Regions from separate parts of the Lysinibacillus sp. GW823-FHT06C08 genome, predicted to be linked through region 3. Evidence: riboswitches for the same ligand, from Rfam matches in the RefSeq annotation. Region 3 holds a riboswitch; each other region holds the start of a gene.
The links. Region 3 has a riboswitch for S-adenosylmethionine ahead of AC1Q6O_RS21650 (bifunctional homocysteine S-methyltransferase/methylenetetrahydrofolate reductase). Riboswitches for the same ligand answer to the same signal wherever they lie in the genome.
Positions count from the first base shown of each region.

Region 1: another riboswitch for S-adenosylmethionine. It lies ahead of metK (methionine adenosyltransferase); the one in region 3 lies ahead of AC1Q6O_RS21650 (bifunctional homocysteine S-methyltransferase/methylenetetrahydrofolate reductase).
Region 2: another riboswitch for S-adenosylmethionine. It lies ahead of metA (homoserine O-acetyltransferase MetA); the one in region 3 lies ahead of AC1Q6O_RS21650 (bifunctional homocysteine S-methyltransferase/methylenetetrahydrofolate reductase).

Region 1 covers NZ_JBXAHN010000004.1:250,474-258,330, forward strand. Annotated here, with positions in the region: gene AC1Q6O_RS12845 (gamma carbonic anhydrase) at 1-400, shown strand, start outside; gene metK (methionine adenosyltransferase) at 572-1,768, opposite strand; SAM riboswitch class I at 2,052-2,170, opposite strand; gene pckA (phosphoenolpyruvate carboxykinase (ATP)) at 2,563-4,149, shown strand; gene AC1Q6O_RS12860 (alpha/beta hydrolase) at 4,237-5,193, shown strand; gene AC1Q6O_RS12865 (prolyl oligopeptidase family serine peptidase) at 5,273-6,049, opposite strand; gene AC1Q6O_RS12870 (NUDIX domain-containing protein) at 6,033-6,524, opposite strand; gene AC1Q6O_RS12875 (aminopeptidase) at 6,741-7,664, opposite strand; gene AC1Q6O_RS12880 (IclR family transcriptional regulator) at 7,676-7,857, opposite strand, start outside.
Region 2 covers NZ_JBXAHN010000008.1:150,610-158,466, reverse strand. Annotated here, with positions in the region: gene AC1Q6O_RS17920 (spore germination protein) at 1-1,461, shown strand, start outside; gene AC1Q6O_RS17915 (Ger(x)C family spore germination protein) at 1,489-2,688, shown strand; gene AC1Q6O_RS17910 (hypothetical protein) at 2,693-2,926, shown strand; gene AC1Q6O_RS17905 (GerAB/ArcD/ProY family transporter) at 2,960-4,522, shown strand; gene metA (homoserine O-acetyltransferase MetA) at 4,578-5,513, opposite strand; SAM riboswitch class I at 5,613-5,722, opposite strand; gene AC1Q6O_RS17895 (nucleotide excision repair endonuclease) at 5,925-6,296, shown strand; gene AC1Q6O_RS17890 (hypothetical protein) at 6,344-6,727, opposite strand; gene AC1Q6O_RS17885 (TrmB family transcriptional regulator) at 6,749-7,531, opposite strand; gene AC1Q6O_RS17880 (TSUP family transporter) at 7,659-7,857, shown strand, end outside.
Region 3 covers NZ_JBXAHN010000014.1:30,297-38,153, forward strand. Annotated here, with positions in the region: gene AC1Q6O_RS21630 (YdcF family protein) at 1-452, shown strand, start outside; gene AC1Q6O_RS21635 (SEL1-like repeat protein) at 524-1,810, shown strand; gene AC1Q6O_RS21640 (globin-coupled sensor protein) at 2,439-3,731, shown strand; gene AC1Q6O_RS21645 (protoporphyrinogen oxidase) at 3,921-5,315, shown strand; SAM riboswitch class I at 5,418-5,517, shown strand; gene AC1Q6O_RS21650 (bifunctional homocysteine S-methyltransferase/methylenetetrahydrofolate reductase) at 5,607-7,454, shown strand; gene metH (methionine synthase) at 7,447-7,857, shown strand, end outside.

The DNA of each region.
Region 1 (7,857 bases), on a different contig from region 3:
TAATACCGTAATTCGTGGCGATGTTTCACCAACAATTATTGGTGAACGGGTAAGTATCCAAGATCTTTGCTGCTTACATCAAAGTCCTAGGTTTCCACTCATCATTGAAGATGAGGTCACAGTAGGACACCAAGTGACTTTACATAGCTGTACCATTCGAAAAAATGCCTTAATCGGTATGGGCTCCATTATTTTAGACGGAGCAGAGATTGGAGAGGGTGCATTTATTGGAGCCGGAAGTCTTGTGCCTCCTGGTAAAGTCATACCTCCAAATAGCTTAGCATTAGGTCGTCCAGCGAAAGTTGTCCGAGAATTAAACGCTGAGGATAAAGAGGATATGGAGCGTATCGTACGTGAATACGTAGAAAAAGGTCAGTATTATAAATCTCTACAAAAATAAAAGCTTATAAAGAATACATTCATTATAAAAAATCCCTCGCTTTCCATGACCATTGTTCAAGGAATAAAGGCGGGGCATTTTTGCAAAAAAACAAAAGGGGCAGAAAAGCCCCTTTTGTTCATCATACATTAGAATAATTTTCTAACGACTTCAGCACTTTAGCACAATAGTTTACAGACGTGCTTTTACACGTAATGCGTCAGCTTTATCAGTTTGTTCCCATGGTACATTTAAATCTGTACGACCGAAGTGACCATAGGCTGCAGTTTGTTTATAAATTGGACGACGAAGATCAAGCATTTTAATAATTCCTGCTGGGCGTAAATCAAATAGCTCACGAACCCATTCTACGATTTCGCTTTCCTTCACTTTTCCTGTACCAAATGTATCAACAGCAATGGAAACAGGCTGTGCCACGCCAATTGCATACGCCAACTGGACTTCAGCGCGTTCTGCTAAACCAGCTGCTACAATATTTTTAGCTACATAACGTGCCGCATAGGCAGCTGAACGGTCAACTTTTGTTGCATCCTTACCTGAGAATGCACCGCCACCGTGTCGTGCATAGCCACCGTATGTATCAACAATTATCTTACGGCCCGTTAAACCAGCATCTCCTTTTGGCCCACCAATGACGAAACGGCCAGTCGGATTGATAAAGTATTTTGTTTTTGTATCTAATAATTCGCTTGGCACAACAGGAGCAATCACAAGTTGTTTTAGATCAGCCTGAATTTGTTCAAGTGTTGCTTCTTCATCATGCTGTGTTGAAATAACAATTGTATCGACACGTACAGGTACGTTATTGTCATCGTATTCAATTGTTACTTGTGTTTTACCATCGGGGCGTAAATAAGCTAGCTCACCAGATTTACGAACTTCAGTTAAACGACGTGCTAACTTATGAGCTAAGCTAATTGGTAACGGCATTAGCTCAGGTGTTTCATTACATGCATAGCCAAACATTAAGCCTTGGTCCCCTGCACCAATTGCTTCAATATCTGCATCTGTCATAGAACCCTCACGAGCCTCTAAAGCTTGGTCAACACCTTGAGCAATATCTGGAGATTGCTCACCAATTGCTACAAGTACCGCTAAATTTTCAGCATCAAAGCCATATTTCCCACGTGTATATCCGATTTCTGCCACAGTATCACGTACAATACCTTTGATATCTACATAAGTAGAAGTAGTAATTTCTCCCGCTACTAATACTAATCCTGTTGTTACAGTTGTCTCACACGCTACACGTGCATTTGGATCTTCTGCTAAAATAGCATCTAATATGGCATCCGAAATCTGGTCACAAATTTTATCTGGATGCCCTTCTGTTACACTTTCTGATGTAAACAGTCGACGTTTTGTCATTTAGTTTTCCTCCTATTACTCTTACAAAAAGTATTTGAATACGGTACTCATTACCCATGTCAAGTCCGCTCCTAAGGATTGAACTCTCAAGCCGCTGTTGTTGTCATTTCACTTTACGTGAAAAAATAACTGCTACTTTTAACACGAGGATTTCGAAAGATCCGTCATTATAATAAGGAAAGAACTACATATACTTACCTTTACATTGATTTTTAACAATAAAAAAATCCTTTACTCACGTTACTATACATGAGGAAAGGAATAATGACTTCGTTACCTTTCACTCTTATCGTTCAAGGGATTTTCCCTTGCATCAGGTTGGCACCAACGCATGTCGTGAAATAATTCATGCAGGTTGCCGGGTTTCACAGGGCCTGACCCTCCACCAGCTCGGGATAAGAGTATCCGTTCAATTTTCATGTTACTGAAAAGGTAGAACGTTGTCAAATATTTTCTTATGTATTACTGTATAGTAAGGAAGGAACAAATAATCACCATAAAAATTTTCATTCTTGGGTGATGATGTAAACAGAAGAAAATTAATCCCTACAACATACCTAGCATCTTGTGGTAACATATGTGTGGCTCAAATTTTAGACAATTTACTGTAGCATTGAATGTTTTCTACTCGAAAAACATTATTTTTTGTCAGTTTATTGAAAAGTAATAAAAACTCTAAAATAATTTCTTAATTAGTATAGATTATTTAACCAATTGTGTTATACTATTTTTGAAATTAAGAAAAAATCCCTCTAAATCAAGGGAATACTATAAAAAAGGATGGTATTTAATCGATGAATTCAGTAGAAATTGCAAACGAACTGAAGGAATTATTAAGCGGCGGTAACATTAACGTTCAACTTTCAGTACCACAATTAGCAGAAAAAGCTACTTCTCGTGGTGAGGCAATGTTAACAGTAGATGGCGCAGTTCGTGCAGAAACTGGCAAATACACTGGTCGTTCACCTAAAGATAAATATACAGTAGAAGAAGAAAGCACAAAAGATCAAATTGACTGGGGTAAAGTCAATCAACCAATTTCCTCTGAAGTGTTCGATAACCTGTATGTAAAAGTAATAAAATATTTAAAAGAACAAGATGAATTATTTGTATTCAAAGGCTTTGCTGGTGCTGACAAAGATTCACAATTAAGCATCCAAGTTATTAATGAATACGCTTGGCACAACCTTTTCGCTCATCAATTATTTATCCGTCCAACTAAAGACGAATTAGCTTCGCATGTTGCAGACTTCACTGTCATCTCAGCTCCTAACTTTAAAGCAGATCCTGCGGTTGACGGTACTGCTTCTGAAACATTCATCATTGTATCACTTGAAAAGAAAATTATCTTAATTGGTGGTACTGAATATGCTGGTGAAATGAAAAAATCTATTTTCGGTATTATGAACTACTTATTACCACAACAAGGTATCCTTTCTATGCACTGTTCAGCAAACGTTGGTGAAGCTGGCGATGTAGCATTATTCTTCGGTCTATCTGGTACTGGTAAAACAACATTATCCGCTGATCCAGACCGTAAGCTTATCGGTGACGATGAACACGGCTGGTCTGATAATGGTGTATTCAATATTGAGGGTGGTTGCTATGCAAAAACGATCAACCTTTCTGCTGAGAAAGAACCAGAAATCTACAATGCAATCCGCTTCGGCTCTGTTTTAGAAAACGTAGCTGTTGATCCAGAAACTCGTATTTGTGATTATGATGATGGATCATTAACAGAAAATACACGTGTAGCTTATCCGATTCAATACATCGAAAACATTGTTGATCCTTCTGTAGCAGGTCATCCAAAAACAATCATCTTCCTAACAGCTGATGCGTTTGGCGTTTTACCTCCTATCAGTAAATTAACAAAAGAGCAAGCTATGTATCACTTCTTAAGTGGTTTCACTTCAAAACTTGCTGGAACTGAACGTGGTGTAACAGAGCCAGAACCAGTATTCTCTACTTGCTTCGGTTCTCCATTCCTTCCACTTCCTGCAACAGTTTATGCAGAAATGTTAGGTCAAAAAATTGACGAACATGGCGCACAGGTATTCCTAGTGAACACTGGTTGGACTGGTGGAGAATATGGTACTGGTAGCCGTATGAAGCTTTCTTATACACGTACAATGGTGCGCGCAGCTATCGATGGTAAATTAACAAATGTTGAAACGACACAAGATGCTGTATTTGGTTTACACATCCCAACAGCAGTTGAAGGTGTACCTTCACAAGTGTTAAATCCTCGTGAAGCATGGGCAGATAAAGCTGCATACGATGCAAAAGCTGCTGAACTTGCAGGTTTATTCAACGAAAACTTCCAGAAATTTGCAAACGTTTCTGAAGCCATCACTACACTTGGTGGCCCATTAAAATAACAACTAGAACAAGAAAAGGGAACGAGATAATTCGTTCTCTTTTTCTTTCCCATAAAACATAGATGAAGCTAATATAGGGAGATACATATGAAAAGAAAATACAAATTACTAGTAGCAATCATTACTATATTATTGGCATTATTTATTGGTGCTGGTTTTTTTGCAGGCAACTACTTTTATAATCTGGCATTAAATCCGGATACTGATAAAACAGCTGTTCTAGATGCCCCCCATAATTTAATTGATAGCAATTCAAATGAGGCTCAAGAGAAAGAGGACCGTGAGCAATGGTTTAACAAGCATTATGAGGAGAAGGCTATTCAATCCTATGATTCTCTTAATCTGCATGCTTACGCTATCCAAAACAGCCAGCCCACGGACAAATGGGCAATTATTTTCCATGGCTATTCAAGTGATGGTACACAAATGACTAAGTATGCTAAACAATTTTATGATATGGGCTATCATGTGCTAATTCCCGATGCAAGAGGACATGGTCAAAGTGAAGGTGATTATATCGGCATGGGGTGGCATGATCGTTTTGATGTTGTTTCATGGATTGACGACATTGTAAACGGGAATAAAGATGCTGAAATTGTGCTATTTGGAGTTTCAATGGGAGGCGCCACTGTGATGATGGCTTCAGGCGAGGATTTGCCGTCAAATGTAAAGGCAATCATTGAGGATTGCGGTTATTCTTCCGTATGGGATGAATTTTCCTATCAATTACAAGCAATCTTTCACTTGCCTTCATTCCCAATTATGCAATTCTCTTCAGTCGTAACTAAATTAAAAGCAGGCTATACTCTGGGAGAAGCTAGTGCTGTTGATCAAGTGGCAAAATCGAAAACCCCTATGCTGTTTATTCATGGAGACAACGATACTTTTGTCCCTTCGACCATGTTGAATGACGTATATGAGGCAGCAAATGTACCGAAGCAAAAATTACTTGTCGAAGGTGCTGGTCATGGCGAGGCGGAAAGCGTAGCTGGCGAGCTCTATTGGGAAACGATTCAGTATTTCTTAGAAACTTATATGAAATAATAAAGTGCCCCTTCTTTTAGAATACCTATTCATCTCCAGATGATAGCTATTTAAGAAGGGGCCTTAATAATTTCATTTTCTAGTGTTGCTTCATCCATTCACAAAGAGCACGTACGGTTTCACGATTTTTAGCTGGCGGGTATTGGTGTGCATAATGAAGGTCATACCATGTTTCGTATGTTTTATTAGCATCGTCTAAGAAAAATGCCAGTTGTCTAGCATGCTCTATATCCACATTCTCATCCTGATAGCCATGAATAATTAACACTGGAGCTGTTATATGCTCTACTTCAAACAAAGGTGTACGAGCATCATAGGCTTCCGGTACACGGTTTGGTGTTCCTCCGATAACGCGTTTCATCATCCGTCGCATATCTGTACGTTCCCAGTAAGTGGCCGTTGCATCAGAAACTCCAGCCCATGTCACAACGGAAGTAATATCCCTTCGTAAAATTGCTGTCCATAGAGCCATGATGCCTCCACGCGAAAAGCCAAAAACATGAATATTATCATTGCAAAATTGCTTCAGTACATCAACAGCAAAAACAGCATCATAACGATCCGCCCCTGCAAACTCATCTTTGCCCTCGCCACCTCTATTTCCACGATAATACGGTGCAAAGACGATAAAGCCTTGAGCGGCAAATTGGGCAATACGTGAGGGTCTTACCATACCTATGCTTTGCATACCCCCTCTTAAATATAAAAAGCCATCATATGTACCCTCAGTTTTCGGCTCTGCTAGAAGTCCTTTTATTCGCAAGCCCTGTGACATATAAGTAATTTCAGTTAAACGTATTGCTGGATTGGGTGAAGGATAGGCGCGCTTTTCAACGATATCACCATTTTTTGTCACGTCGTTTCAACTCCTCCAGCATTTTCTTCATTCCTTCATCCTTCATATGAAAGCTCAAGTTTGGATGATGGGTAAATTCCTCATCAGATAACCACAGCATACCGGATGTTTCTAAATCAAATTCAATGTCCTCCTGCCCAGCAAATTGTGCAGTAAAAACCGTTTTACAAAATAATATGTCATCATGAACCGCATATTCTGCAAACCATTGAAGATTTTTCACACGGACACCGGTTTCTTCAAATACTTCCCTTATAGCTGCATCCTCTAGCGTTTCGCCTTTCTCCAATTTGCCACCTGGCACCTCGACACCACGTCGTTTATGTATAGTACATAGCCACTTATTTTGATGCTTTAATAAAACAAGGACGTGTTTGGGTTCTACGGTAGACTCCCCTCTCGTAAAACTCAATTCTACGCGCAGGCCATGTAAATCTGTAAATGTTAACATATCTTCAACCTCACGTTCTTTCATGCTGAATAACAGAAGTCATTTTTCATTGCCTTCACTTACAGGCATCGTGAATTCCTAATTTCTGTTTTGTTGGGATTGCATTTCCACTAAGTGCAAATCATTTAAATCCCTCTAGTTTATCTAAGTTAACTATAGAGTAATCATACAGAAACAAGCAACTTTAAATATAGTGTAAGCAAGCAAAAAAGCGTGCTTCAAATGAAGACACGCTTTACATTAAATGACTCGTTCACCATCGAAATAAACAACCGGATTTTTCACTACACAATCAATATGGACATCCGCTGTATTTGCTCCACCGAATGGTACATTGCTACCGAATGCGATATGGATTGTCCCATAGACCTTCTCATCTTCTAATACATTACCACATAACATAGCACTTTTATTAGCTCCAATGCCGAACTCTGCGATGATCCGACCATTCTCTTCGCCAAGTAACTCTAGCAATCGAGGACCATCCGGACCAATTGCTTCTACTAATCGTCCATTAGAAATTTTTAATAATAATGGTTCCTTTAAGACTCCAATATTAGCAATAGAACCATCCACTAAAATTTCACCATTTGCAGATGTCTCTATTGGCGCAATATAGGATTCACCGGAGGGAATATTACCATGCTCTCCTGCTTGGCGAATAACGCCAGTCGAACGAATGCCTAAGCGGTTTTCTACACTAAATGTTAGCTCATGACCATCCTTAACAATTCGAATTCCTGCCGCCTTATCGAGAAGCTGGACATATTTTTCTACCATTTCCTCAATCTCTTGCGCATCTGCATGAAGCGCACCTTGTTCCAGCATCTCCCACGTAATACCTGGCATAGTCGCTACACGACCACCTTTTTCACAGGCATTTTTACGGGCTGCTGTATGTGTCAAGGAGTGAGTAGTCAAACAAAGTGAGACATCAGCATTTGCCAAAAGCGATGAAACTGCATGAATAGGCTCCTGTCCTGATTTCTCCAATAACGGCATAACCATAAGCATTGTATTAGCCGTTATTGTTAGCCCAGCCTCATAAAAGATTGTTGCTAAGTCTTGCTTTTGAACATCTGTCAAAATTAAAAGCGTTTCTGACGATTGAACATTTAAATGATCTTTTAATACCTTCAGTGCAATATCATGTAAATGCTGCATAGTAGCACTCCTTAATTAAAATTCAAATGATATCTACGAATGATTCCTTCTATTTCATTTCTAGCATCTGTTAAAGGACCCAAAAATTCAGGTACTCGTTGTTCCGTAAATCGGTAGATAGGGCCAGAAACAGTGATAGAGGCTACGACCTTTTCATCACTATTAAATATAGGCATAGCAAGTGCCAATACAT
Region 2 (7,857 bases), on a different contig from region 3:
GTCATTCAAAACACTCTCGGTCATAGCAATGACATCATTATACGAGAAATTACCATTGGTGAAGCTGAACCCCATCGACTGGCCATTATTTCCATTGATGGCTTATCCGATAAAACGATGATTTCGGATTCAGTGATTGATAAATTAATGGCGAATATTGAGGAAGAACAAGAAATTGAAATTACTACCATTAATCAATATGTGCGAAGTTCCTATTTAACTGTTGGTGATGTGATGAATATCGAAAATTTCACATCATTGTATTATGCCATCCTTAATGGTGAAACCGTCATTTTATTAGACGGCTTTGCTGAAGGCATTGTAACAAGTACGAAAAGTGCAAAGGATAGAGCTGTCACAGAGCCCTCAACCGAATCCGTTATTAGAGGACCTCGAGAGTCCTTTACTGAAACTTTGCGTACGAATACCGCGCTCATTCGACGAAAAATAAAAAGTCCAAATCTTTGGATTAAGTCTCGAGTCATCGGTGAAGTGACACAAACAGATGTCGCCGTGATGTATATACATGGTATCGCCAGTGACAAAATTGTTGCGGAGGTGTTAGCGCGGTTAGATCGCATTAATATCGATGGCATTTTAGAAAGTGGCTATATTGAGGATTTTATTCAAGATTCTAAAAATACCATGTTTCCAACCATTTACAACTCAGAACGGCCAGATGTTATTGCTGGTGAATTATTAGATGGGAAAGTGGCGATTCTAGTAGATGGTACCCCCTTTGTATTAGTGGTGCCTGCATTATTTACTTCCTTTTTGCAATCAGCAGAAGACTACTATCAACATTGGATGATTAGTTCCCTCATTCGTATTTTACGTTTCTTTGGTATTAGTTTGGCATTGGTAGCACCATCTCTCTATGTTGCGATTACGACGTTTCATCAAGAAATGCTACCGACGGCCATGCTAATTAGTATCGCCTCACAACGAGAAGGCGTGCCCTTCCCTGCCGTAGTGGAAGCACTTATTATGGAGCTTGCCTTTGAGATACTACGAGAGGCAGGGCTTCGAATGCCGCGAACAATCGGTCCAGCTGTGTCCATCGTAGGTACGCTGGTAATTGGCCAGGCAGCGGTAGATGCCGGTGTTGTCTCGGCTGTAATGGTTATTATAGTGGCATTAACGGCCATTTGTAGTTTTTTATTCCCTGCTTATGGTTTGTCCAATACGATTCGTGTACTGCGCTTTCCATTAATGATCTTAGCTGCTATGTTTGGTCTTTTTGGAGTTATGTTTGGCATTATTATCATTATTCTTCATTTATGCAGCATTCGTTCATTTGGTGTACCGTATTTAAGCCCGTTTGCTCCTTTAATTTTACAGGATCAAAAAGATGCATTTTTATTGCTTCCTCGTAGACGTTTATTAACACGTCCACGCTTAGTCAATCAGAAAAACGTTGTTAGAGGGCATAAATATGTCCCAAGAACAGGTCGGAAATAAAACTACTGAACAAATGAGGAATAAAATATGGCAAAAGTAAAAGTAATCTGCTTACTATGCATCCTCACTTTACTGTTAAGTGGTTGCTGGAGTAAGCGTGAATTAAATGAATTAGCCATTGTTGTAGCGCTTGGTATAGACAAAGTAGATGATGAGTATGAGATTACCGTTCAAATAGTTGATCCTAGTGAGGTTTCCATGCGACAAGCTTCCACTCAGCGCTCCCCTGTTGTCAGCTATCATTCTAGAGGGGAAACAATTTTTGAGGCCATCCGCAAAATGACTACCATTGCTGCACGGAAGCCATATTTTGCCCATCTACAGGTAGTCGTTTTAGGTGAAGATCTCGCTAAAGATGGAATCAGTGATTCATTAGATTTAATTGCACGAGACCATGAGTTTAGAAAGGATTTCGATGTCATCATGTCTTATGAGGCTACAGCTAAGGAAGTGTTAAATGTTCTCACACCTATCGAAAAAGTTCCTGCTAATAAAATCTTAAACTCCCTCAAAGTTTCTGAAAAAGTTTGGGGCTCTACTATTGCTATTAATATAGACGAATTGGTCACAAGGCTCAGTGAAAAGGACAATGGGGCTTTGATTTCTGCGATTGAAGTTCATGGGGATAAACGGTTAGGGGCCGATCAAACAAACGTCCAACGTGTTAAAACACCTGTGTTGTTAAAATATGCAGGATTGGCCATCTTTAAAGGAGATCAATACATTGGTTTACTTTCAGAGGGAGAAAGTAAAAGTATTAGTTTCCTCAGTGACAAAATACAAAGTACGATTGAAATCGTCACCTGTCCAAAGCAAGGTACACTCTCAACTGAGATTACGAAATCCTCCACAAAAGTAAAGGGATCATTTAAAAATGGGAAACCGCAAATTGATGTCCAAATAAATGTGGAACAAAATGTAGGAGAGGTCGAATGTGATATCAATCTAACGAAAAATAAAACGGTGGATTATATCAATAAAAAAACAGCACAAGGCATCGATGAACGTATTGAAAAAACATTAGAAAAAATTCAACAGCAATACCAAGTGGATGTTTTAGGCTATGGTGATGCCCTACATCGTGCAGATGCTAAACAATGGAAAAAAATCAAAAACGATTGGCCAAATATCTTTCCTGATCTACCAATCCATGTTCATGTAAAAGTGACAACACAAGGTTTAGGCACAATGCAAAACTCATTATTAAAAAAGCCAAAGGAGGGATAGTGGATTGGTACTAGCAATAGCCATCTTAATCATTTCAATCATTATTGCGATACTATATATCCCGAAACTCAAAAAGCAACAAGAGACCAAAACCATTCTTGTTTTTTCAATCCTATTACTAATTGGAACAGCGCTTAATATGGGCATTGCTCTCAAAATAAATATCCCGAGTCCTCTAGATTTTATAACCTTTATTTTTACACCAATTAAAGATTTTATCGTTTCACTCACAAAATAGTAGACACATCGTCATGAATTGGAGGACACTTATATGGAAAAAGAAGTAATTAGTTCAAGACAATTTACAATTATCACATTCCTCCTTTCTATCGGTACTGCCATCTTAATCATCCCTTCAAGTATTGCAAGCTCTAGTAAGCAAGATGCGTGGATTGCTGCAAGTATTGGTGTTGTCCTTAGTTTGCTTGTTGTGAAATTATTTGTGACGTTAGGGGACCAAACACCGACACTGAATTTTATTGAAGCAAATGAAAAACTTCTCGGTCGCTTTTTTGGAAAAATCACAGTGGTGGGCTTCCTTTCTCTTACCCTATTTGCGGGAGGAGAATTACTGTATTTTATTGGTGCTTTTATGAAAACAGAGGTAATGCCAGAGACGCCTACTATGGCATTTGCCTTGTTGTTTATTATTATAATTATGTATGCTACCTATTTAGGGATAGAAAACTTTGCTCGTTCAGCAGAAATACTTTTCCCTATGTTTGTCTTAATTTTTATTTTCTTTGTTGTCAGTATCACCCCACAAATTAAGTTTGAAAATATACAACCGATTATGGAAGCATCCAAAACATCCATCTTATATAGTATCATCCGCTTTGTAAGTGTCTTCTCTTTTTCGTTAGTTATGTTATTAATGATTTACCCTGCTAGTGTCAATGTCCAGCAATCCTCAAAGAAAGGATTTTACATAGGCATGCTTCTCGGTGGATTTGTTCTAGTAACATTGATTACTCTATCTATTTTAGTATTAGGGCCAGCCAACACGGCTTCGCGAACTTTCCCTAGCTATGCCCTAGCACAAAGAATCTCTATCGGAAATTTTTTACAGCGCATTGAAATTATCATGGCTTTTATGTGGATTGTATCCATTTTTATTCGAACGTTTATGTACTTCTATACAACTGTTGTCGGGATTGCACAAATTATGAAATTGAAGGATCACCGTCCACTTATCCTACCAATGGGTATTATTATGGTCGGACTTTCGCAAATTGTTCACCCAGACATCGTCCATTCCAACATTTATAATGATGAGATTTGGCCAATTTATGCATTTGTTTGCACCATATTATTACCCATACTTCTACTCATTGTAGCTGTTATTCGTAACCGAAAATCACAAGGTAATTCGACTGAAATGGGTCATGCGGATTCTAATCAGGGGCAAATGACTGATGCGAGTAATGCGGTTTCTAATCAAGGCAATCAGACGAAACCTGATAATATGGATTTCAATCAGGAGAATCAGACGAAACCTGTTAATACGGATTCCAATCAGGATAATCAGACAAAACCTGTTAATACGGATTCCAATCAGGATAATCAGACAAAACCTGTTAATACAGATTCCAATCAGGATAATCAGGCGAACGATACTAATACAGGTACCACTCAAGTTAATCAGGCTAAACCTGCGACTATGGCTTCCAAGCAAGACAATCAGGCGACACCAGATAATACAGTTTCCAATCAGAAAAAAACAGATAATCCAGTCTCTACTCAAGACAATTCTGAAGCGGGCAACGCTACATCCAAACAGGACGACCAGGCGCCACCAGATAAAACGAGTTCTGACAAGAAAAATCTAGAATAACAAAGTCTAATTCCTTCAAGCTGCTTAGCGAAGAAATTAGACTTTTTAGTGTTATTTAAATATGATATTCAATTTCGTCCACAAAATCCCATTCATATGGTGTCTCTTGGTATACGTAGTAGTTCAACCAGTTGGAGAACAATAAATGCGTATGGGCACGCCATGTATTCATCGGTGCCTTTGCTGGATCATCATTTGGGAAGTAGTTTACTGGAACGTCTATATGGATGCCCTTGGCAACATCGCGACTGTATTCATCGGCTAATGTTGTCGCATCATATTCTAAATGACCAGTAATCATAATGTTTTTATTATCTTTGGATTGCACGATAAATACACCTGCATCCTCTGAATAGGATAATAAGCGTAAGTCTGGATGATTGCGAACCTCGTCAATCGAGACAGATGTATAGCGAGAATGAGGGGCTGTAAATAAATCACTAAAGCCTCGTACTAAATCTACTGTTAAATCAGTAATCACATGAGAATAAACGCCGGAGCATTTAGCAGAAAGCTCGACCTTTCCAATCCCATAATGATGATATAAAGCAGCCTGTGCCCCCCAACATATATGTAGCACGGATGTCACATTCTTTTTTGACCAATCCATAATTTCAGCAATTTCCTGCCAATAGTTAACCTCTTCAAATGGCATTTTTTCTACTGGCGCACCCGTAATGATCATACCATCATAGCGTCGATGACGAATTTGGTTAAACGTTGTGTAGAATAATTGTAAATGAGACTTACTGACATTTTTAGATTCATGAGTAGCTGTGTTTAAAAAAGTAATATTCACCTGTAATGGTGTATTTCCTAGTAATCGTAGTAATTGTAGCTCAGTTTTTTCTTTTTCAGGCATCAAATTTAAGATTAATATATTTAATGGACGTATTTGCTGTGTTCTCGCACGGTCCTCTTCCATTACGAAGATTTTTTCCTCACGTAAATGTTCTCCAGCAGGTAAATTTTTCGGAATATTAATTGGCATCTTGCGTTCCCCTCTCTTTTTTTGCTCCTTTTTCGAAAAAATTAAAAAATCCTCCACATTCCATATGAGATAGAATGAGAAGGATTTTTTTCACGTTCACTCTTATCTCTCAAAGGAAAAACCTTTGCTGGAATTAGCACCTTTCTAACATTTGTTAGAGGTTGCTGAAGCGTCATCGGGCCAAATCCCTCTGCTTCTCTTGATAAGATTATTTAATTATCTTGAATTGTAACATGGACTAGTTAGAATATCAATAATTCATAGAATATTTTGTTATTCCTATGCATGTTCTCCAATCATTTGATAAACACTAAGCTTGCTGTATATGGTTATTCTACATGAAATTTTATGGTAAACATGCCGCTATTATGTTACCATATATCTTTAGTAATAGAGAGGAACGTGAATACTTTGATTAATATTGAATTTCCAAAACCAGATGTAGTCATTCGCCAACGCGAACAAGATGTAAAACCAGGTGATGTCCCAATTACACCATACTTTGGTTTCATCGACTTCCACAAAATCACACGTGATAAAGGCGGCATTTTCTTATTCTATAATGAAAAGAATGAGCTATTATTTGTCGGCAAAGCACGTAAAATTCGTCAACGCATTAAAAAACATTTTGAAGACAATGTATCTCCGTTGAAAAACTATCGTGACGAGGTCTTTAAAATTGAAGTCTATGAAGTAGAAGATCCTATGGAACGTGAAATTTATGAAACATATGCGATTAATACGTTCCGCTCCAAATACAATGTAGATAAAGTATTTTATTAATATCAACAAAAACCGAAATCTCTTTTTTAGGGATTTCGGTTTTTTTATTACATCATAGTCATGCGATCTATCGCCATGCTTTTGCCGTTAATATATAGCTCAATAATCGTCAGCTTCGGGTTTTTATTGATGGCATAGACATACGGTTGAGCTTCTTTCTTTTGCTCGCTTCCTTCCTTGAAATGAATGACTAACCGATCTTCATTTGCTGCCACACTTGCTAGCACATTTCCTTTCGAAAACATGACAAGATAGTACGTCATGTCATCTTCATACAATAACTGAATTCTTTCTTGAGCTATAATATGCTGTTGGATATGGTCAGGAACGATGGTTAGCTCCTGAATCTTAGGTGGAACTAGCAGCGGTGCAGAATCACATCCGCCAATCCATAATACATAAAACAATACTGGCAACATCCATTTTTTCAAGATGCTCCCCTTCCCTTATAGCTACTCTAAGAAAAATGCTTTACGTTCTTTAGCAATCCAGTCCTCAAGCTCTTTATCATCACGCTTCACTAGTCGATTGATAAGAACATCATGCCAAACATAATCCTCTAATAAATAAATATGCACAGGATCATTCGTTATAAAAGCGGTTTCCTGGTTTGACGGCGAGTGACCATAAATCATTTCATGTCCATCAACCGATAAAATAAACCAATGGGGTGTAGAAGTCTTTCTCGTATAGTGTGTGGCTCTGTGCTGATCGATAGATGCCAGATGTTCCCCGACATATAAGGTAATGCCATGCACCTCCACATGCTGTGATACCCCTTCGATATCCTCGCGTAAGGCATCGTACATATCTTCCCACATCGATAGGATGACTTTTGTCTCTGCTTTTTTTAATAAGGTTTGACAATAATTGATGATTGTCTGCTTCCCTTTTAGCATTAACACTTTAGGTTCCGTTTCTTGTTCTTTCGTTTCTAGTTTTTCTAATTGATCACTAATCGACGTAAAATTCGATTGCCACCGCTGTTGAACTTGCTGCAAAAACATCTCGACAGGAATGGAAGAATAAGTCGTTTGATCCGCCGTTTCCTCTTTCAGTACGAATCCCTTCTCAACAAGACCATTTAATATGTCATAGATTCTAGCTCTTGGTATCCCAGAGTTTTTGCTAACTTGGTAGGCACTGACATGACTATTTTGTACGAGTGCTGTATAGGCCTTTGCCTCATATTCTGTCAATCCCAGTTCTTTTAATTGGGCGATTAATTCATTCATATCATCCCTCCATATTTTTATTATAGGCTACTGTTGTGAACATTTGCCAATGAAAAAATTAGGCTTTACAGCATCGAATAAATTAGTTACTATTTCAGTAGTAACTAATAAAAAAAGAGGTGTAAGCATGGTTTTTGATGTGGATGTACATATTTTAATACTATTGATTTCCTTTGGATTTTTGGCAGCATTTATCGATTCTGTCGTTGGAGGTGGTGGTTTAATTTCCTTACCAGCCTTATTGTTTGTTGGCTTAAATCCCGCCGCTGCAGTAGCAACCAATAAATTAGCTGGCGCGATGGGCTCACTCACATCGTCCATTTCCT
Region 3 (7,857 bases):
TAAAGCAATACAAAAAGTACGGGGAAAGACCATTTATCATTGTCTCAGGTGGTCAAGGGACTGATGAAAAAGTATCAGAGGCTAGGGCTATGAAAACCTATTTATTAGATGTCCATGATATTCCTGCGAATAAAATTCTAATGGAAGATCAGTCGACCAATACAGAAGAAAATATGATTTTTACGAAAAACATAATGGATCAACATGCTCAAGGCGAAAAATACCGTTCCATATTTGTGACAAATAATTTTCACGTATTTCGCGCAAGTCTCTATGCAAAAAAAGCAAAACTAGATGCAGAAGGGGTTGGCTCAAAAACAGCCTTTTACTATGTTCCTAATGCATTTACAAGAGAATTTATAGGCTTGTTAGAAATGAATAAATGGGCCCATATTACAGTTTTTTTAATCATTACGTTATTTATAGGCTTACTGTTGCGAGCATATGTGTAACCAAAATTCAACTGTCTTCCATATAATAGTGGCAAGGCAGTTTTTTACATAATGTGCAAGGGAGGAAAACAATGTACGAGCAAATTTTAGCTAAGCGCAATAAGGAACGCATTCATTCCCTACAAGAAATCATACAAACGAAAAATACATGGTTTGCTCAACATATAAAATTACTAACATTCACTGAAGTTAACTTAACAGCCTTGCAAAAAATACTGTATCAAATAGTGCGAGGGTTATTAAAAGATCAGCAACAGCGACATTTGCAAATTGTCCATTCAGATCAAATTCAATCTGTGCAGGACAATGTATTAACGCTGTTAGCAGAGTATGATGATGTGTTGCGTGATGCTATTCCACAACCAATCTATATACTCATTTGGCAAATTTCATCCCTCGAAAGATTAACAAGCAGAATAGAAGTGGTAGATGATGTACTTGATGTAGTTGAATGGTATTTCTGCCATCAGGATAATCAAGTCAAGATTTTAGATGAAGAAGACTTAGATCATGAGGTAATGATTGATCTATATAAAGAGGCGGTTGAGGATCAGGACACGGATGCACAATATCAGCTAGGGGAGTATTACAATGCTAAGGAAGGGAATTGTTTTCAACCTGAAAAATCACTAAAATGGTTCGAATTAGCCGCAGCCCAAGGAAATGCAGATGCGCAATACGTGCTAGGGAATTTTTATTTTGAGGGAGTCGGTGTTGAGGAGAATTATACTCAGGCTTTTTCTTTATATGAAAAGGCTGCTTTACAGGGGCATGCCGATGCTGCCAATAATTTAGCGGATATGTACTTTAATGGAGAGGGTGTGCCGCAGGATTTTACTCTAGCAAGAAAATGGTTTGATTTTGCAGCTAGTAAGAATGTGGCGGAGGCTATGTTTACGCTAGGAATTATGTATGAGCAAGGATTAGGAGTCAAAAAAGATACGAATGCAGCTTTTAATGCGTATAAAAAGTCTGCCGAAACAGGATATGTGGACGCACAGTATCGTCTAGGCGGTATATATCTAGAGGGGCGTCTTGATCAAGCAAAAGATATAAATCGAGGTTTATTTTGGTATGAAAGAGCAGCAGAGCAATTTCATATCGATGCCTTTTATGATCTAGGATTTATTTGGAGTAAAGGCTTAACAGGCATTCGAAATATTGAAAAGGGCATTCATTGGTTTAAACAGGCTGCTCTGCAAGGCGATGCAGATGCGAAGCTACAGCTTGGTCATATATATAATAAAGGTGTGGGAGTGGCCAGAAATCTGAAGGAGGCTATTAAGTGGTATGGACTTGCAGCAGATGCTGGCATAGAAGAAGCCGCAAAATTAGTAGAGGAACTTAAGGAATTGTAAATTTTATATTAAAATTTCATGGTTCATTAAGATTATTTATATGGTCTAAGTTAATAATCCTTTTGTATTGTATGAGGGTTTATTTATGAGTATTTATAATTATTTAGAATAAGGGTATAAAATATTAATATAGTGAAATTTAATGATAATCAATTGAAAAATAGAAAAAAGATAAAAAAAATAAGCATAATCAAACAAACAAATGAAACAAAAGGCTACCAATAATATTGTGGTAGCTTTTTTTTGGTGAAATTCAGGCAATGTAGTAGTAAGGACTTTATATATATGTTATGTAAAATTATGGTATAAATAAAATTGACAGTAATTTTTAAAATGTTTAAGGTAAATGAGTAATTTTGAAATGAAATCATACATAAATAAATCGACTGTAGTCAATGTATAGAGAAAATCTGTTAGTTGAGTGCAATTCACCTTTTATTCATGATAGAACAATGTGTGGCTGCTTTTGGAGGAAGCAGTGTGACAAATGAAATAGTTGAAGAAAATGGGAACATAGTAATATGGTCAGCCTATTAATCGGTATTTTTTGTTGTATCAATCAATATGCTAAAAGGTATTTATTGTTTCTCAGCCTGATAAAGTAAACGGAACGAAAGAGGGAAGATAAGTGATTTTTCAAAAACAGAGTAAGACGAAGGCGTTGGATTTACAGCAATATACGGTGAAAATGGAGCTGTCTAATCGCCAATTAATGGTGAAGCAAATTGAAATGCTAAATGTAACGAAGCAAGACTTACAATATTTAAAAGCATTCCAGCCGTATGTTATGGACAATGTTGATCACATCGTAAACCGTTTTTACAATATGATCGGTACCGAACAACATTTGGTAAATATTATTAGTCATCATAGTTCTGTAGAAAAGCTTAAAATAACGTTACGGCAGCACATTATTGAAATGTTTAACGGAACGATTGATGAGGAATTTTACCAAAGGCGTGTGAAAATTGCAAAGGTGCACGTACATATTGGGCTTAGAACACAATGGTATATTTGCGCGTTCCAAGATTTATCTCTCTCATTTATAGACTTGGTTGAACAGCATATCGATCATCCGCGAGATCAGTTTAATACAATAAGGGCCATTTCTAAAATTTGTAATTTCGAGCAGCAACTTGTTTTAGAGGCATATGAAAATACTGTTGAACAGCATAAAGAAAACATGGAACTAGAAAAAGAAGCAATTGAACGACAAATTGTACACTCCTCTGAATTGCTTGCGACCATTTCACAGGAAACCAATAATTCATTTTGCAGACTAAGCGAGCAGTCTGGGGAAATTGAACAATTGGCAAAGAGATCGCTAGAAGTGTCTACGCTGGCTGAAAACCAAGCACTGGATGGACGTGAATGTTTAAAGAAACAATCACTAAATATGCATAATATTATTCAATCTCTTCATGATATAGAAGAAAATATTGAACAATTATCTGATATGTCGAAGGAAATGGAAACGATTATGAGTGTCGTTACCAATATTGCCAATCAGACCAATTTGTTAGCCTTAAATGCTGCTATTGAAGCAGCCCGTGCCGGAGAAGCAGGGAAGGGATTTAGTGTAGTAGCTGATGAAGTACGTAAATTATCCATTCAAACAAAGGAATCTGTCACCGCTGTTGCATTATTGTTGCAAAAAACGAGTGAACGCACCGGGAAATTAGAGCAATCTCTCATTCATATCCAAGATGAGGTGGCATCTGGTGAGGATAATATGTTACACACGGAAGGACAATTTACAAATATAGTAGGGGCAATGACAGAAGCAAAAGATCAAAATGATTGCATGGCGACGAAAATACAAGCAATCGCAGGTATATTAAGTGGGTTGGGTAGTTCTTTTACTGAAGTAACGAACTCAGCAGAAAAATTAGCTAGCTTTGCCCAAAATTTAAAAAGCTAGATCACTAGTAGCTATATTAAACACTATAGTACTCATTATAATGTGTGTTTAGTAAGCATATTCTTGGAGCTAGAGTTATCTCACAGTTGAGATAGCTCTATTTTTGCTAAATTTGTAAAGGGTTTAACGTAATTTTCAATGAAAATAAGTTTATACTGTAGACAGAACTAAAAATAGGGGCGGTTTACTATGAAAACAGTTGTTGTATTAGGTGGCGGTATTACTGGTTTATGCACAATGCATTATCTGCAACGCCAAGTGAAGGAAAAAAATTTAGATGTTCAGCTAGTGCTCGTAGAAAAAAATACATATTTAGGTGGCAAACTATATTCAGCCTATGAACAAGGTTTTATTATGGAAACTGGTGCTGATTCAATCGTAGCTCGCCATAAAGGTGTAATGGAGCTAGTGCAGGAGCTAGACTTTGAAGATCATCTCGTTTACAACGAAACAGGTATATCCTATATTTATACAAATAACGAGCTGCACGCCATTCCAGCGGATTCTACTTTCGGTATACCTATGAGTGTGGCATCACTTGAGGAAAGCACACTTATCTCTGACCAGGCCAAACAAGAAGCTTTAAAAGATTTAACTTTACCCAATGCAGGTTTTACAAAAGAAAGCTCAATAGGGGAATTTTTAACTTATTATCTTGGCGAAGAGCTTGTGGAAAATCAAATTGCACCTGTTTTAGCAGGTGTCTATTCTGGTGATTTACACCAACTTTCTATTGCCTCCACTTTACCGTATTTAATTGACTATAAAAATGACTATGGAAGTATCATAAAAGGTTTTGATGCGAATCGTGAGCAATTTGTTAAAGCTGCTAATAAAAAATTTATTTCATTTCAAAATGGATTATCCTCTTTAATTGAGCGATTAGAACAGAAATTAACAGAGGTAGACATCATTAAAGGGGTAGCCACAAATCATGTCCAAAAAATGGAGAACAAGTATTCGATTTCATTAGCAAATGGTCAATACATTGAGGCAGATTATGTTGTTCTAGCGCTACCGAATGAAGCGGTTCAAAGTATATTACAGGACGACTCCTTAACACATTATTTTGATCAGTTTACTACAGCATCAGCCATTACTATTTATCTAGGCTTTGATGTGCCTGATGCAAACTTACCTGCGGATGGAACAGGCTATATTGTATCGCATAATTCTGATGTCACTTGTAATGCAGCAACTTGGACGAGTCGCAAGTGGAAGCATACATCGAAAAACAATCAACTACTTGTTCGCCTATTCTATAAGAGTATTAATCCGGCGTATGAGCAGTTACGTAAAATGACTGACGACGAATTGGCAGCCGTCGCTTTAGAAGATGTTCGGAAAAGCCTAGGAATTGATGAAAAGCCAACCGTTGTGAATGTCACAAAGTGGATTGATCAAATGCCTAAATATGACTTAGCTCACCGGGAAGCGCTACAAGGCTTACTACTAGAGCTGAATGAAAACTATCCGAATTTATCGATAGCGGGTTGCTCTTATTTTGGAGTAGGTATTGGTGCTTGCATTCAAAATGGGAAAAAAATTGGTGAAGAGCTTGCAGAAGAACTATCCAATTTCTAAGTTTTTAAGCAAATAATTTCTTTGTTATGTGAAATAGTCTTGACTCATTCGTCTGTAAACGATATGATTCTTTTAATTATTTAAAAAATTCATACTTAATAATTCTTATCAAGAGAAGCAGAGGGACTGGCCCATTGAAGCTTCAGCAACCAACTTTTTGTCAGGTGCTAAATCCAGAAGACCGTTGAGTCGAAGATGAGAAGGAACAATAATGATGAGTCGTTAAAGCCTTCTTTTTATATAAAAGAAGGCTTTTTATTATACAGAAATAGAGGAAGAGAGGCTAGTTTTATGGGATTGCTTGAAAAATTAAAAACGCATGTATTGACGGCAGACGGTGCAATAGGCACAGTGTTGTATGGCTATGGATTGGAGTATTGTCATGAGGAAATGAATGTTCAGAGACCTGAATTAATTGAAAAGATTCATAGAGAATATATCGCAGCGGGTGCTGATATTATTCAAACGAATACGTACGGTGCCAATGCCATTAAATTAGCTCGCTATGGACTAGAATCAAGTGTCAAACAATTTAATGAAGCAGCTATTACTATTGCTAAGCGAGCAGCAGCGGATGGCGGTCAATTTGTTTTAGGAACAATTGGTGGAATTCGTGGCATTCGTAAAAGCGATGCAACATTAGATGACATATTAGCGACCGTTGAAGAGCAGGCAAGTGTGTTACTTGCAGGAAATCCTGATGGCCTTTTACTCGAAACTTATTATGATTTTGAAGAATTAACAGCAACATTAAACGTGCTACGCGCCAAAACTAATATACCGATAATTGCTCAAGTATCTATGCATGAGCCTGGTGTTTTACAAAATGGTATGTCTTTAAATAATGCGCTACATGAGTTAGAGATTCTTGGTGCAGATATTGTTGGTGTCAATTGCCGTCTAGGTCCATATCATACGATTCAAGCGTTTGAGGCTGTAGAACTTCCGGCAAAGGCATTTATGTCAGCCTATCCAAATGCTTCGCTATTAGATTTAGAGGACGGGCGTGTTGTTTATGAGTCGGAGGCTGATTATTTTGGTCGCGCTGCTGTTGAACTGCGTGATCAGGGTGTTCGCTTAATTGGGGGTTGTTGTGGTACGACACCAAAGCATATTGCAGCCGCAAAGAAGTATTTAGAAGAGCTATCACCAGTTAGTGAAAAGCATGCGAAGCCTAAAAAGATTGAAATTGTTCGTGATGCCGAGCCAGCTAAATTTGAACCACTTCATGAAAAAGTAAAGCGTGAACGCTCGGTCATCGTAGAGTTGGATACACCTAGACACTTAGAAATAGATGGATTTCTTGAAGGGGCCAAACAACTATATGAGGCAGGTGCCGATGTAGTGATGATGGCAGACAATTCATTGGCATCCCCACGTATTAGCAATATTGCAATGGGGGCGTTATTGAAAAGTACTAATGGCGTGCGCCCCCTTACACATATTACCTGTCGAGATCGTAATTTAATTGGTCTTCAATCACATTTAATGGGGTTAAATGCCTTAGGAATTCATGATGTGCTAGCTGTTACGGGTGACCCAACGAAGGTTGGAGATTTCCCTGGTGCCACTAGCGTATATGATGTCTCCTCGATGGAGCTTATCCAATTAATTAAACAATTAAATGAAGGGGTTTCTTTCTCAGGGAAACCACTACGGAAAAAGGCTAACTTCTCTGTGGCTGCTGCATTTAACCCTAATGTTCGTGTTTTAGATCGTGCTGTGGCACGCTTAGAAAAAAAGATTGAGCATGGAGCAGACTATTTCATTTCACAGCCTGTTTATACAAAGGAAAAAATTATAGAAATATATGAAGCAACGAAGCATTTACAAGCACCGATTTATATTGGCATTATGCCCGTTACGAGTTATAAAAGTGCAGAGTTTTTACATCATGAGGTGCCAGGCATAAAATTATCTGAAGATGCTTTATCAAGGATGAAAGCATGTGGTGAAGATAAGGAACGCGCTACACTTGAGGGGATTGCAATTGCCAAGGAATTAGTAGAAGTGGCTGCGCAATATTTCCAAGGTATTTACCTTATTACACCATTTTTACGCTACGATGTGACATTAGAATTAATGAAATATATAGAGCAATTGGATGAACAGAAAAAAGGGGTAAGTATAAATGGCTAAGCACATGATTGAAGAACAACTTGATAAAAGAATATTAATTCTAGATGGCGCAATGGGAACCATGCTGCAAAATGAAAACTTATCAGCAGATGATTTTGGTGGAGAGGACCTAGATGGCTGTAATGAAAATTTAGTGCTTACTAGACCTGATGTCATTGAGAAAATTCATCATAAGTACTTAGAGGCAGGGGCAGATATTATTTGTACAAATACATTTGGTGGAACACCTCTTGTATTAAATGAATATAATCTAGGTGCAAAAGCGGAAGAAATTAATAAACGTGCAGTTGAAATTGCCCGTCAAGCAGTTGACAATTATACGACTTCCGACTGGCCCCGCTTTGTTGCAGGCGCAATGGGTCCAACAACGAAGACGTTGTCAGTTACAGGCGGCATTACATTT